Regions from separate parts of the Heyndrickxia sporothermodurans genome, predicted to be linked through region 1. Evidence: riboswitches for the same ligand, from Rfam matches in the RefSeq annotation. Region 1 holds a riboswitch; each other region holds the start of a gene.
The links. A riboswitch is a leader RNA that binds a small molecule or an ion and turns the genes downstream of it on or off. The one in region 1 is predicted to bind S-adenosylmethionine.
Positions count from the first base shown of each region.

Region 2: another riboswitch for S-adenosylmethionine. It lies ahead of B5V89_RS12575 (methionine ABC transporter ATP-binding protein); the one in region 1 lies ahead of B5V89_RS16485 (5-methyltetrahydropteroyltriglutamate--homocysteine S-methyltransferase).
Region 3: another riboswitch for S-adenosylmethionine. It lies ahead of B5V89_RS19075 (acetoacetate--CoA ligase); the one in region 1 lies ahead of B5V89_RS16485 (5-methyltetrahydropteroyltriglutamate--homocysteine S-methyltransferase).
Region 4: another riboswitch for S-adenosylmethionine. It lies ahead of B5V89_RS20630 (SDR family oxidoreductase); the one in region 1 lies ahead of B5V89_RS16485 (5-methyltetrahydropteroyltriglutamate--homocysteine S-methyltransferase).

Region 1 is NZ_NAZB01000049.1:495-4,317, forward strand. It holds gene B5V89_RS16475 (cysteine hydrolase family protein) at 1-206, shown strand, start outside; gene B5V89_RS16480 (hypothetical protein) at 179-721, opposite strand; gene B5V89_RS16485 (5-methyltetrahydropteroyltriglutamate--homocysteine S-methyltransferase) at 1,114-2,241, opposite strand; SAM riboswitch class I at 2,322-2,423, opposite strand; gene yfkAB (radical SAM/CxCxxxxC motif protein YfkAB) at 2,615-3,742, opposite strand.
Region 2 is NZ_NAZB01000026.1:30,712-34,534, reverse strand. It holds gene B5V89_RS12585 (MetQ/NlpA family ABC transporter substrate-binding protein) at 1-757, opposite strand, end outside; gene B5V89_RS12580 (methionine ABC transporter permease) at 824-1,486, opposite strand; gene B5V89_RS12575 (methionine ABC transporter ATP-binding protein) at 1,476-2,510, opposite strand; SAM riboswitch class I at 2,650-2,754, opposite strand; gene B5V89_RS12570 (YfcC family protein) at 2,941-3,823, shown strand, end outside.
Region 3 is NZ_NAZB01000078.1:42,362-46,184, reverse strand. It holds gene B5V89_RS19085 (ArsR/SmtB family transcription factor) at 1-302, opposite strand, end outside; gene B5V89_RS19080 (DinB family protein) at 371-844, shown strand; SAM riboswitch class I at 1,017-1,121, shown strand; gene B5V89_RS19075 (acetoacetate--CoA ligase) at 1,265-3,229, shown strand; gene B5V89_RS19070 (thiolase family protein) at 3,229-3,823, shown strand, end outside.
Region 4 is NZ_NAZB01000038.1:38,900-42,722, reverse strand. It holds gene B5V89_RS15185 (arylamine N-acetyltransferase) at 73-876, opposite strand; SAM riboswitch class I at 1,184-1,292, shown strand; gene B5V89_RS20630 (SDR family oxidoreductase) at 1,529-1,639, shown strand; gene B5V89_RS15175 (Na+/H+ antiporter NhaC family protein) at 1,652-2,992, shown strand; gene B5V89_RS15170 (S-ribosylhomocysteine lyase) at 3,053-3,520, shown strand; gene B5V89_RS15165 (GNAT family N-acetyltransferase) at 3,635-3,823, shown strand, end outside.

The DNA of each region.
Region 1 (3,823 bases):
CAGTTAGAACTGCCACTATTACTGGTTTTGATGTGACATTAGTCGGTGATGGACATTCGACAACAGATAATGATAGTTTAAGTGCGGAACAAATCATCAAGCATCATAATCGTACCCTTCATGGGCACTACAATGTCGAACATTTTTCAATGGTTAGAAATGCGGAGGAAGACTTGTTTCATCCGACACATGACTCGTATCGATAATAATAAATTTCTTTAAAAATACGGTTGCCGAAATGGCGGCCTTTTTTATCTTCATTAACTTTTTTCATAATTTTGTCTTGCCATATCTGATAAGGATATATCACAAACGAAAGACAGAATATTAGAATAAATAACCCGAAATTATTGATGTTATTTAACCTATATATTCCGAAATATGTAAAAAGATTAAGCATAACAAATGCATGGAAAGCGTCAATGATTGCATTAGTCAAAATATAAACCCAAAAGGACTTATCATACGTAAAATGGAAAATCCATATCGTTCCCACTAAAAAAGGACCATAGGTTAAAGGATATGTAATGAAATGTTCCCACGGAAAAATTTTCCCCAGAATCGTCCACCAATTGTAAACATAACCGATTTCTTCAATTATGGTGACTAATAAGGCAGCAAAAATTGCTACAGGCATAAACCGGCGGATAGAATCTTTTTTTAGAAAAAACAATGAAAGCCATGAAATAATAAGTATACCCCATAAGATGATTTGAGCCATTTGATATTCTCCTTCGTCTGTATATAAATAGAGTTTGGAGATTTTGGAATATTATACAAAGATAATTGAGAATTTAAATGAAACAAATATCTACTACATAGACGGGCATGATGTGCCACAAATAAAATTTTAAAAATCTATAGACTGGAAATTAGTCGTTTGAAAAAGAGTCTATGATCCACAAATGACAAAGTATGATGCACAAACCAAACTTCATGCGTCATAAACAAAATTTTATGATGCACAAACCAAATTTCCCCGGTTAGCCACAGGTAAATTAGAACATCATTTGTATTAAAAATCAGTTTACTATTAGGAGTAATCAATTTTATTTATAAAATAGCCAAAATAAATGAAATGACCTCCTTCCATCATGGAAGGAGGCATACATTTTAGAGTGTATTCCAAATATCCTTAGCAATTTCATTTACATGTTTAATTTTATTCCACTGATCCTCTTCGGTTAATACATTCCCTTCTTCCGTACTTGCAAATCCGCATTGAGGACTTAAGGCTAGGTTTTCCAAAGGAATATATTGACTAGCTTCTTTTATTCTATCTTTAATTCTATTAGAATCTTCTAGGTCCGGGAATTTTGACGTAATTAATCCAAGTACAACGGTCAGGTCACCCCGTGTAAAACTTTTTAATGGTTCAAAATCGCCTGAACGATTATCATCATATTCAAGGAAAAGTCCATCGACGTTTAAGTTTGCAAAAATGGCATCAGAAATCGTATGATATCCGCCGCTTGTAATAAAGGTAGAGCGGAAGTTTCCTCTGCAAATATGCATCGTAATCAACATATCATCAGGCTTCTGTGAAATCGCATCATTTAAACAACGTACTCTCGTATCAATGATGTCTTGTACATCCATTCCAAGTTTTTCAACAACTGCTTTGATTCGCTCTTCCGAAACAAAATCAATCCACGAAGTATCATCTAATTGCAAATATCGGCAGCCGGCATCATAGAATGCTTGAATGGCTTTTTGATAGGCAACAACAGTATCACGATAGAACTGCTCTGTATCGCCATTATAATATTCATCCCCTTGAATTCTAGTGAATAACATATTTGGACTTGGTATAGAAAACTTGGCGACTTGGCTGCCATCCCCATACTTTTCTACGGCATCTTTTAAAAACTTAAAGTGTTCGAGCATATAATGATTGTGGAATTCTATTTTATCGACTATTTTAATCGCATTATTTTTCGGCTGCGATCCTTTAAAGTTATTAATATATTCCGCTTCAAACAGTTCAACACCCTTTAAACCCGCTAAAAAATCTAAATGCCAATAGGAACGTCGAAATTCCCCATCAGTAATTGATTTAAGTCCAACCTCAATTTCCGTTTGCACAAGTTTCTCGATTTCTTTATCTTCTACAGCCTTTAATGCAGCTTTATCGATTTCTCCATTTGCAAAAGCTTTCCTCGCTTCTTTAATCGGCTCCGTTCTAAGAAAACTGCCCACATGATCAGCTTTAAATGGAGCTTTCGTCAATGTCTTTGTCATAAAATATATCCCCTCTCACTCAAAATAAAAAACCCTCTTCACATAAATAAGAAGAGGGGTAATTTCCATAATCGGATCTCTTCTTATCTTCAAGCTTTTCGCTTCTGGAATTGGCACAGTACTTCGAAAAGTCTGCTGCCGAGGCTTCAAAGGGCCAGTCCCTCCACCTCTCTAGATAAGAATATTCAAAACTATTTAACTACAAGTTAAATTACACTTGTTTTGCTGTTCTGTCAATAATTTGTTTTACAAAATATATTGAAATAATATAAGAGAAAAGTCTAGTAAAAGGAATTTGCCCTTTTTTAACGAACTTTAATTATCAAGGTAAGTAAAAATTAAACGCCCAGAGTGTTCCGAGCGTTTAAATATTTTATAAACTAATATTAGCTTTCCTCTTTTGAAAATCAACCTCACGATAATAGGCATCTTTCACAAGCACATTTGGACCCACACATTGAACCGCTGGACAATGGCAATTCAATGATTTCGCCAAAGGTGTTGCCATCCATTTTTCATATAAAGCTGGAAGAGCATCATGTTGAATATTTCCAAGTGGCGGTGTATCACCAAAATCAGTAACAATAACATCCCCAGTGAAAATATTTACATTTAATCGTGAACGTCCATCAGGATCATTTCGCACAGTCACATTTTTACTCGAATACAGCCTCTTCAGTAAGGTTAAATCTTCTTCATTCGGACTGCATGGATAGAAAGGCAAAGTTCCAAATAACATCCAAGTATTTTCATCGCGAATGTCAAGCAAATGATGAATTGCTTCGCGTGTTTGTTCAAGTGACAGCACTTCTAAATTCGCAGCAAAATCACTTGGATACATTGGATGAACCTCGTGACGAGCACATTTCATTTCCTCGACAATTTGTCGGTGAATATGTTCTAAATGTGGAAGTGTGCGCTTATTTAACATTGTTTCTGCAGAAACCATGACACCTTTTTCAGAAAGAAGCCGACTGTTTTCAATCATTCGGTCAAATAACTTTTTTCGTTGTTCGCGCGTAGGCTTTCTAGCCATGTTAGCAAACCCACCATCAATGAAATCATCTACCGTTCCCCAGTTATGAGAAATATGTAAGACATCTAAATATGGAGCAATTAATAAGTAGCGATCGGGGTCAAGGGTTAAGTTTGAATTAATTTGTGTTCGGATGCCGTTTTGATGGGCATACTTAAGTAATGGAAGAACATAATTTTCTACCGATTTTTTTGAAAGCATCGGCTCTCCACCCGTAATACTCAATGCGCGCAATTGTGGAATTTCTTCCAAACGTTGAAGTAACAGCTCTAACGGCAATGCATTTGGATCCTTTGGCTGCAGCGTATATCCTACCGCACAATGCTCACAGCGCATATTACAAAGGGTGGTAGTTGTAAATTCAATATTCGATAGAACAAGGCTTCCATGATCTTTTACATCCAAGTACGCTTCCCACGGATCATTTGACGGGGTAATCAATGGAAGTTGTGAAACGTTTTGCATAATACAAGACTCCTCTAATTATTTATAAACCTATTATTGGGTATTTCTTTTAAAAGACACCCAGATATCATATTAACCCAG
Region 2 (3,823 bases), on a different contig from region 1:
TCACCTCGTCATCGTGATAAATATCCACAATTTGTTGTAAAGTCTTATCATTTTTGCGTTTCGTTTGGGCAGCAATAATATTTACATAGGCTTTATTGCTGGCATCTTCACCAAATATCGGGTCCTTGGAAGGATTTAATCCGGCATTGATAGCCATATCACAGTTGATAATTGATGCTGTTGCATCGTCTAAGCCACGAGCTGTTTGTCCTGCATCAACCGGTGTAATTTTAAGATTCTTAGGATTATCAACAACATTTTCTACTCCGCCGGCGCCAGTAAAGCCATCTTTTAATTTAATAAGACCAGCTTTTTGCATAAGCAAGAGGGCTCTTCCTAGATTCGTAGGGTCTTTCGGGATGATAATTTGGTCCCCATTTTTGATTTCATTAATGTCTTTAATTTTTTTAGAGTACATTCCCATTGGCCAAATGCTAGTCGTCCCGATTGCGGATAAATCTAATTTACGATCCTTTTTGAAGCTATCAAAATAGACGACGGTTTGAAATGCATTAATATCAATTTCTCCACTGTCTAAAGCGAGATTAGGCTGAACATAATCATCAAATTTTACAATTTGAATATTGATTCCTTTATCTTTTGCCAGTTTTTTAACGAGATTCCATGTTGGAACTTCTGCTGACGATGTACCTACTTTCACTGTTTTGCTGTCCCCGCTTTTTCCTGAACTACTGTTTGATCCACACCCGGCGAGAATAATTAGTAAGCCGAGTAAAATAATTGCTAGTTTTTTCATACTCCTGATTCCTCCATGTAGTTTTTTATTATAAAAAGAATGACCTTTTACAATCGTTGATGTGGTTTATTTTCGTCTTAACTTTTTCGCAATAATATTTCCTAGTGATTGAACGAGTTGAACCAAAATGATTAGTGTGACGACGGTAATAATCATTACTTCGGTCTTAAACTGGTTATATCCGTACGTAATCGCTAAATCACCGATTCCTCCACCACCAACAGCTCCTGCCATAGCTGAAGCACCAATTAATCCAATGGTCGCAATCGTTAAGGCTAGAACTAACGAGCTTCGGGCTTCGGGAAGTAGAAATCTCCAGATAATTTGCCACGGTGTTGCACCCATCGCTTGTGCTAATTCGATGGTACCGTGATCCACTTCTAGTAAAGAGTTTTCAACTAATCGACCGATATAAAACGCTGTATAGAGAACAAGTGGGACAATTGCTGCCGTCGTCCCAATCGACGTTCCGACCACTAATCGGGTGAAGGGGATAATGGCCACGACTAGGATAATGAACGGTACGGAACGAAAAATATTGATGATGACATTAAGAATATTGAAAATAATTTTGTTCTCAAGAATCCCATTTTCTCTTGTAATAACTAACACAACCCCGATGGGCAAACCAATAATAATCGAAATAATTAATCCGACTATTACCATATAGAAGGTTTGATTTATAGCTGTCAAAAATTCCGGCCAGAACCAGCTCCAATCAAAAGCCATCTTCTGTCACCTCCTTAATTACTGCATCATGCTCTTGTATGTAATGGACGGCACGATGGATTTCATCCGCATCTCCTTTTAGTTCTACAATTAAATTTCCAAAAGGTTTCCCTTGGAGCTCCGTTACCATTCCATGAAGAACATTCAAATCGATTGAAAACTGTTTAGCCGTATTTGATAACAATGGTGTACTCGTTGATGCACCTTTAAAAATAATCCGATAAATGCCATGCGGGTTCGCTTGGCTGCTTTCTTCAATCAGCTTTTGTACTGATTTAGGAATCGTATCATTCAAAACAGTACGCACAAAGCTTCTTGCAATAGCCGTTTTTGGTTCAGTAAACACGTCGATTACCGAGCCTTGTTCAACAATGATTCCTCTTTCAATGACAGCTACCTTATCACAGACATCGCGTATTACATTCATTTCATGGGTGATCATTAAAATGGTAATGCCTAATTCATCACGTACCTTTCGTAATAACTCCAGTACGGCCTCCGTCGTATTCGGATCAAGGGCTGATGTTGCTTCATCACAAAGAAGAATATCGGGATCAGTTGCCAACGCCCTTGCGATTCCAACCCTCTGCTTCTGCCCTCCAGATAGTTGTTCGGGATATTTATCCATGTGATCCTCTAACCCGACAAAGGATAATAATTGAGTGACTTTCCTCTGAATTTCATCCTTCGGTTTCCCTTCTAAAATGAGCGGCATTGCCACATTGCGGAAAATGGTTTTCGAATGCAATAAATTATATTGCTGAAAAATCATCCCGATTTTCTTTCGTTGTTTTCGTAATTCACTTGGTTGTAGGGATAAGAGATCCACACCATTGATTAACACTTTTCCAGCAGTAGGTCGTTCTAATAAATTCACACAACGGATGAGAGTACTTTTTCCAGCACCACTAAATCCTACAACCCCAAAGATTTCCCCTTTCTCTACTTTCAAATTAATTCCTTTTAATGCATGAACCTTATTCTCTTTTCCATACGATTTATGGATATCTTCTAGTACAAGCATGTTGTTTTCCCCTTTCAAAAACCAATACGAAAAGCGTAAGCGCCTTGCTTAGCCCCGACAAGCAAATGTTCTTTCAGGTTGGTTGCGCTAGACAATAAAAAAAACCACAATCATCCGAAAGTGGTTAGCGTCTATCTAAACCTTATCTTTCAGAATGATAACATTCTGCAGGAATTAGCACCTTTCATATATAGAAGGTTGCTGGACGTCATCGGGCCTGTCCCTCAGTCTCTCTGGATAAGTTATTCAATTTAAAATTTACTTAATACTATAAAATTAATCATTAATTGTCAATACTTTTTTTGAATAAGAGTGATAGGCTTTCTTTGGTAATACAAAAATATTAAACTATTCTTGCATAACCAATGAATATATATTACAATTGGTTGTATAAAAATTCATATCAATTATTTAAAAAGGAGTTTACAAAATGCCCAACACTCTTCTTCAATTTAAACCAAAAAATCAGTCCCCTCCTCAAGATCAGGAGAAGAACGTTAGAAATATCAATGCTTTTGTCCTTATTTTCTTCGTGATTATTATTGCTGCTGTATTAACATACATTGTACCTGCGGGGGAATATGATCGAGTAGATAAGGATGGCCGAACGATCGTTGTTCCTGATTCGTTTCATTTGACGGACTCGTCTCCGGTTGGCTTTTTTAAAATATTCACTAGTATTCATACGGGAATGATTCAAGGTGCTGGAATAATCTTTTTCGTATTAATGGTCGGTGGTTCTTTCGGTATTTTAAAGGCGACAGGTGCTCTTGATGCATTGATACTGACGATTTCAAAAAAGCTCGCCAATCGTGAACTGCTACTTATTCCTGTTCTTATGTTGTTCTTTGCAGCAGGTGGGACCTTAATGGGTATGGCAGAGGAAACTATCATCTATATAGCGATTATCACCCCACTGGCAATAGCCTTAGGATTCGATGCAATGGTCGGATTTGCGATTGTTTCTCTCGGAGCAAATATTGGATTTATGAGTGCCATAATGAATCCATTTAATGTTGGGGTCGCACAAAGCATTGCAGAATTACCAACATTCTCAGGCATTGGCCTCCGACTGGCATTGCTTGCTACATTTTATATCGCAGGAGTCCTATTCGTTTACCGCTATGCCAAAAAAGTTAAAGCACAGCCTGAACTACGGTTCCTAGGAAACTTCCAAAAAGGAAACACAATTGCATCTGATGTAAAGTTAGAAACTCGCCATAAGTGGGTCCTTACTGTTTTCTTACTTAACTTTGTTGTATTGATTACAGGGGTTTTAAAATTCGGTTGGTATATTACAGAAATCGCCGGTT
Region 3 (3,823 bases), on a different contig from region 1:
GATTGTCGTAATGTGCGAATTTCAGCTTGCGGTGCGATCGTTCCTAATTTTTCAATGACCTCGGCGACTTCCTCATTGGCTAGCCGGTAGTAACGATGTCTTCCGTGCTGCTCCATTACTAGTAGATTTCCTTCAACAAGCTTTGCAAGGTGGGAGCTAATTGTTGAATGGGATACTTTCGCCATATAAGCTAGTTCACTGGCTGGCAGTGCTCTCCCATCCATTAAACGATCTAAAATGATGGCACGCGTTGGTTCGGCTATGAGTTTTGCAATATATGAAATATTCGGATATACATTCATATTTCGATGATACCCTAAATGTTTTTATACTACAATAATCTAGTAAAGAATTTACGGGAGGAATTTGAATGAATTCGATTGAGTTAAGTATTTTAAATTTGCAAGAAACACGTCGTCGTTCCATTAAATTATGGAGGTCATTGCCTGATAGCTGGATTGAATGGCAACCGGATAAAGATGCAATGTCTTTTGGAGAAATGATCCGTCACGTTTGGACATCTAGCTATTATTATCATTTAATGTTAGAGAAAAATGGTTCAATTAAAGAGGAGGCACCAGCTTCATTTGATGAGGAACCGATTATATCAATAGAAAAAGAAATTGAACTATCGAAACCCTACTTTGACAATTTCATTTCATATGTTCAATCTCTTTCAACCGATGAATTAAAAAATAGACTTATCGATCGCAGTGATGTAGGCTATCAGCGATACTTAGGGGACATGCTTCTGCGAATTGCCTATCATGATGGAGTTCATGCCGGACAATTTTTACAATATTTACGTATGATCGGTTTGGAAAGACCGTTAATATGGGATTAGAACTGGGATACAGGACTTTAACCAGTATCACGATCATGAATAATAAAAATATTTCTAACAGCCACATGAATGTAAGTGTTTTCACACAGCCTAAGAGTAAAAAAATAATTGACAATCAGATTGATTGATTATAAAATTCAATTTATTAAGAAATTTAAACCAATTAAATATATTCTTATCAAGAGCGACTGAGGGACCAGGCCCAATGACGTCCAGCAACCCCCTATATGGAACGGTGCTAATTCCTGCAGATACGTATGTATCTGAAAGATAAGATGAGGACCCCTCTTCTTATTGTGATGAGGGGTTTTTTATTTAAATATTTTGGATGAAGAGAAGGACAATAGTCGTCTTCATTCGTTAATCCAAGTAAACCAATATTATAAGTTATATTTGATTAGTTTAGTGGAGGGATAAATGATGAAAAAACAAAACAATGTATTAGATCCTAACATTTTATGGCAGCCAAACGAAAATTGGATTTCACAGTCTAACTTGAAAGGATTTTCAGAGCAGGTTGGATTTCCTCTCTTTCCCTATGAGCGCCTACATCGTTGGTCAATAGCTCATCCGGAAGAGTTCTGGTCTGGCGTTTGGGACTTTGCAAAAATCATCGGAGAAAAGGGGAAGAAGGTATTCATTCCACCCACCGTTGATGGAATATTAGGAGCCCAATGGTTCCCGGGGGCCCAATTGAATTTTGCAGAAAATGTTTTGATGGGAGAGGAAGAAGAAATAGCTGTAATTGTTGCTGGAGAGGATGGTACTACTTCACATTTTTCACTACGAGAATTACGTAGCAAGGTGGCGAAAGCGCAAGAAGGTTTACGGAATTTAGGTGTAAGAAGTGGAGATCGTGTTGCTGGAATTGTGACAAACGGAATCGAATCATTAGTAGCTTTATTGGCAACTGCCTCATTAGGAGCGGTATGGACTTCGTGTTCCCCAGATTTTGGCTCTCAAGGTATTATTGATCGGCTTGGCCAAGTTCAACCAAAGGTATTGATTACAGTTTTGGAGTATCAATATAACGGTAAACATTTTGATATCCGTGATAATATCCGTGCGATTTCCGAGGTCCTTGACGAGGTGTCAGCCATAGTAACGTTAACTGAAGGCGATGATTTATTAAAGAACCAGTCAAAGCATGTATTAAATTGGAATGAACTGTGTAAAAGCGGCCCGTTCATTCCAGAATATACGAGAGTTCCTTTTAATCACCCTTTATACATACTCTATACGTCGGGAACGACAGGGCTTCCAAAAGCGATTGTCCACTCGGTTGGCGGTACTTTAATTCAACACGTGAAAGAACATCAGTTGCATTGTGATATAAAGCATGGCGATATTTTGTTTTGGTATACAAATACCGCATGGATGATGTATCCCTGGTTAATTTCGGGACTTGCGAGCGGTGCCGTAATTCTCCTTTATGACGGATCACCATTACCTAAGGACAATATTGGAGTTCTATGGGAGATTGCTGAAAAAGTTGGCGTCACACATTTTGGTACGAGTCCAAAGTATTTGGAAACTTTGCAAAAAGCCGGTTATTCGGTTGGTCAGGAGCATAATTTGTCGCAGCTTCGTAGTGTTATTTCTTGCGGTGCACCACTTTCAGCCGAACAATATGATTGGGTCTATGATTATATTAAAAAAGACATTTTACTAGCATCGATTTCCGGTGGAACCGAAATTATTGGCTGTTTCGTAATGGGATCTCCGGTACATCCTGTACGCCGAGGGGAGATTACTTGTAAAGCACTGGGTATGGCAGTCGATGTGTTCGATGAAAAGGATGTATCGGTTCTTCATCAAAAAGGTGACTTAGTGTGCACGAAGCCGTTTCCAAGCATGCCACTTACGTTTTGGGGAGAGGACGGTGACGAACGGTATTATTCATCCTATTTTACTAAACGTCCTGGAATTTGGACGCACGGAGATTTAGCAGAACAAACTAATGAACAATCAATCATTATTTACGGGCGCGCCGATACAACTCTTAATCCTGGCGGTGTACGTATAGGTACTGCTGAAATTTACCGTGTTCTGGAGCAAATTCCGGAAATAGAAGATTCATTGGTGTTTGGTTTACCAAATGCGGGAGATGAAGAAATAGTATTGTGCGTGGTTTTGAAGGATAGAGAATTAGATAGTGATTTAGCTGATGTTATTCGTAACAATGTTCGTAAAAAAGCTTCTCCACGGCATGTACCTCGTCGTATTTACAGTGTAAATGAGGTTCCTTATACAATTAACGGTAAGAAAGTGGAAGGCGCTGCACGTTCAACGGTGTTAGGACAGCAGGTGAAAAACAAGGGATCCCTTCATAATCCAAATAGTCTTCTAGAGTATATTTCCTTATTAGAAAGGAGCTTCGTATGATGATCAAGCGACGTGTTCCAAATTGCGCCATCATCGGTATTGCGGAACTTACTCCGGTTCGTTATACAGATGGAGCAACGACTTTAGGATTAATTGCAGAGTCGGTTCGATTAGCGGTCCAAGATGCTGGGCTAGATAAAGAGGGGATTGATGGTCTTTTAGTCGGTCCACAAGTGGGTGAAACTCCACAACATGTACCTGCAACAGTAGCGGAGTATCTTGGTCTTGAACCGAAAGTTTCAAATGTGGTCGATCTTGGAGGAGCAACCGCTGCAGGAATGTTGTGGCGAGCTGCAGCAGCCATTGAAGCTGGGATGTGTGAAACAGTTGTATGTGTACTGGCGAATACGAATGAAAGAAATGGAAATCCACGTTCACCTAATCGAAACCCCATTCGGGAATTCGATGTACCATTCGGAGCATCGGGTGCCAATACTTCATATGCCTTATTGAAACGGCAACACATGGAGGAATATGGATCAACTCAGGAACAATTTGCTCTTATTGCACATTGGGCAAGAAAAAATGCTCAACTCAATCCGAATGCAATTTTCTATGGGAAACCACTTTCCGTCGAGGAAGTTTTAAATTCAC
Region 4 (3,823 bases), on a different contig from region 1:
GCATAAAAATGAAACCCCTATAAAAAAAGTACTAGTCCTCACATTAAGGCTAGTACAAAAATTACAAATTAATTATTTTTCAAACAATACCACTCCGCGTTCTTTAAGAAATTGCACAGATTCAAGTAATGAATGTTCATCGATCTGGTACACCTCTTGTACCGTCGTTTTCCATTTATTAAAATCCTTCATTTGAATTTCTCGGATATTTCGGTAGGTCATCACCTTTATCGTGTGATCTCTTAAAAAATAGCATTCATGCCCATTAAATCGGACAGCTGAAATTCTTCTCATCGTTGTATTAGCATCATCATCAACATAAGATTGTTGAATATCTTCTATAATGTCTGTCTCAGATAACGGCGTCCACTCAATTTCCTTTTTTACGAAGGATTTCCCATTCGAACGGCGATCAATTTCGAATTTATCCATCGTTTTTTGGGTAAAAGCAATTTCTTCACCAAAACCATGTAAAACATGTTTTCTCTTTGCTTCTAGCTCAACCGGCTTCATAATTGGTGAGCCATAACCAACATCCACATAATATTGCCTCTGATCAAGCGTCACCATAATGGCTAAATGGCCCGGGTTTACCCTTACTAATGAACAAGTAAAGCCTAATTGGGATAATAGGCGAGAAAAATTCATGTTTAATGTATAGCATGTTCCTCCCCAACCCTTTTCCTTTAAGTTTTCTACAAAAACCTCGATTGGAGGAACATAGTTTGAATGCTTCTGAAAATAATGAAACTTACTGAAGGTTTCATAAGGAATTCGTGATAAATGTTGTTGTATCAACCGCTGCAAATAATTTAAGGATGGAGTTTCTTTTTCTAATTTTAAATAGTTTAAATAGTCCTCGATTGTTTGTTCCACATTTACCACTCTTTCATTATGCCATTAAGAAAGTATATCTTTTATTCATTCTCGCAAAAAGTGAAAAATCCTGCAATATGATTGAATCGTATGTTAGAAAAACTTAATATTAATCTATTTTTTATTTCTTTATATATTTATAGACATAGGAAATAAGGAATTTGTTTCATTCTTTTTTATTTATTGAATCCCCTCTTTTATATCCGGCCAATGTCTGGAATTTTTTGTTATAAAAAATTAAATTGACTTTTCTCATGCATTTGTGTAATTTAAATAAATAAGATGTAACGTTAATTTCATATTGTATCTCTTATAAAGAGTAGCGGAGGGACTGGCCCTATGAAGCTCGGCAACCTTTCATGATGATCATGAATCGGTGCTAAATCCTGCAAAACACTTGTTTTGAAAGATAAGAGAGGACGATTTCTTGTATGATGAGGCCTCTTTTAAATTGAGTGGCCTCTTTTATTTGTTCTTTTCTAAAAGGTCGTTGCTTTTCTGCAGCGGAAAGGAACGGTCCATTCTCAAAAAACTAACTTTACGAAAACAGCCTTTATTTTTAAGGAATGAAGAAAATCATGGAATATTCCATCATCATATCCAATTATTCTTATAAGAATAATAAATATATTGTTTAGATTTAACTGAAAAAGTGGTCATTGTACAGGATATTGCGAATGTCGTTGTTTTTTTAGCATCAGCATTTTCCGACTATATAACCGGGCAAGGAATTAACGTAACAGGTGGAATGACAATGAACTAAGGAGGAATTAATGTGACAAAACAACAAGAAAAAAAAGGAAGTCTTCTCGCACTATTACCATTATTAATTTTTGTACTTCTTTTTATCGGAACGGGAGTTCTTGCAAATGATTTTTCCAAAATGCCTTTAAGTGTGGCGGTCATTATCGCGGCTACAGTCGCATTATTAATGAACAGGAAGGAATCATTAACTAAAAAGATTGATATCTTTTGTAAAGGGGCTGGACATTCAAATATTATTTTAATGTGTGTCATCTTTGTTTTAGCCGGAGCTTTTGCCGGTGTTGCCAAGGAAATGGGAGCGGTTGAATCAACGGTCAATCTCGGATTAACCTTGCTTCCTGCAAATTTATTAATGGTGGGACTTTTCATTATCGGTTGCTTTATCTCTACCTCGATGGGAACTTCTATGGGTACCGTTGTCGCATTGGCGCCAATTGGGTTGGGGATTGCCACACAAACAGATATCCCTACAGCATTAGCTATGGCCACCGTTGTTGGCGGAGCGATGTTTGGCGATAATCTTTCAATGATTTCAGACACAACGATTGCTGCTGTGCGAACACAAGAAACACAAATGAAGGATAAATTTAAAGTGAATTTCTTTATCGTTTTGCCTGGTGCCATTGTTACAGCCATCCTTCTTGGAATCATCACCCTTGGAAATCATGCAAGTGTTGCCGGCGATCATCCGTATGAATTGGTAAAAGTTTTACCTTATGTAGCTGTCTTAGTCGCCGCTCTACTCGGAGTCAATGTTTTAATTGTACTGCTGGGGGGAACCATTTTTGCTGGAATCATCGGAATTGCTTATGGATCATATGACTTTCTAGGATTTCTACAAACCGTTGCAAAAGGCGTCATGAGTATGGAAGACATTGCGATCGTGGCAATTTTGATTGGTGGTTTAGTGGAAATTATTAAATATAATGGCGGAATCGATTATCTATTACACTTTGTCACTAGTAAAATTAGGTCAAAAAAAGGTGCCGAGTTTGGGATAGCCAGTTTAGTCAGCGTTGCGGATATCGCAACGGCAAATAATACGATTTCCATTATTATTACTGGACCATTAGCGAAAAATATCGCAGATGAATATGAAATTGACGGAAGAAAATCAGCAAGTATTCTCGATCTATTTTCTAGTTGCTGGCAAGGAATTGTTCCATACGGAGGTCAATTGCTCGCAGCTGCCAGTATTGCTTCCATTTCACCAGTGAGCATACTCCCTTATTCTTTCTATCCAATCTTGATGGGAATTTGCGGGGTGATAGCGATACTAGTCGGATATCCAAAACTTCAAAGGAAAAAGGCTATTCTTACTAATCCGCCTTTAAAAGAAAAGTCTTTATAATGTGTTATAATATAAAGATAATTCAAAATCTAACTTAATTATTATAGGAGTGAATATATCATGGTACAAAAAATGAATGTAGAAAGCTTTAATCTTGATCATACAAAAGTAAAAGCACCATATGTCCGCTTAGCTGGAGTGATTCATGGACAAAATGGAGATGTCATCCATAAATACGATATCCGTTTAAAGCAACCAAATAAAGAGCATATGGAAATGCCTGCGCTTCATTCACTAGAGCATTTACTAGCTGAAAATGTACGTAATCATCTCGATCATGTAGTAGATTTAAGTCCTATGGGCTGTCAAACAGGCTTTTACCTTGCCGTCCTTAACCATGATGATTATGATGGGATCCTTGACGCGTTAGAAAAAACATTAAATGACGTATTAGAGGCAAAAGAAGTTCCAGCTTGTAATGAAATTCAATGTGGCTGGGCTGCAAGTCATAGCCTTGAAGGCGCCCAAGAGCTTGCTCGCGAATTACTTGCGAAGAAAGACGAATGGAAAGAGATATTCGCAGATTAATAATCGTACAAACAGGCTGCTTTTCAATAGAAAGGCAGCTTTTGTTTTGTTTAAAATTGGTTTATATTTTCAAATTTTCATATATAATAGAGAAAATAACATTGGGGTGCTTTTATGGATATTGAGAAAATCTATGGCGATCTGCCTACTTTGGAAACTGACCGCCTCATACTAAGAAAAATAACCGGAGAAGATGTAGAGGATATGTTTTCTTATGGGTCCAATGATGAAGTATCGAAATACGTGTCTTGGGATACGCATCGTACGTTAGAAGATACAAAGGAATTCATTGATTTTGTTCTT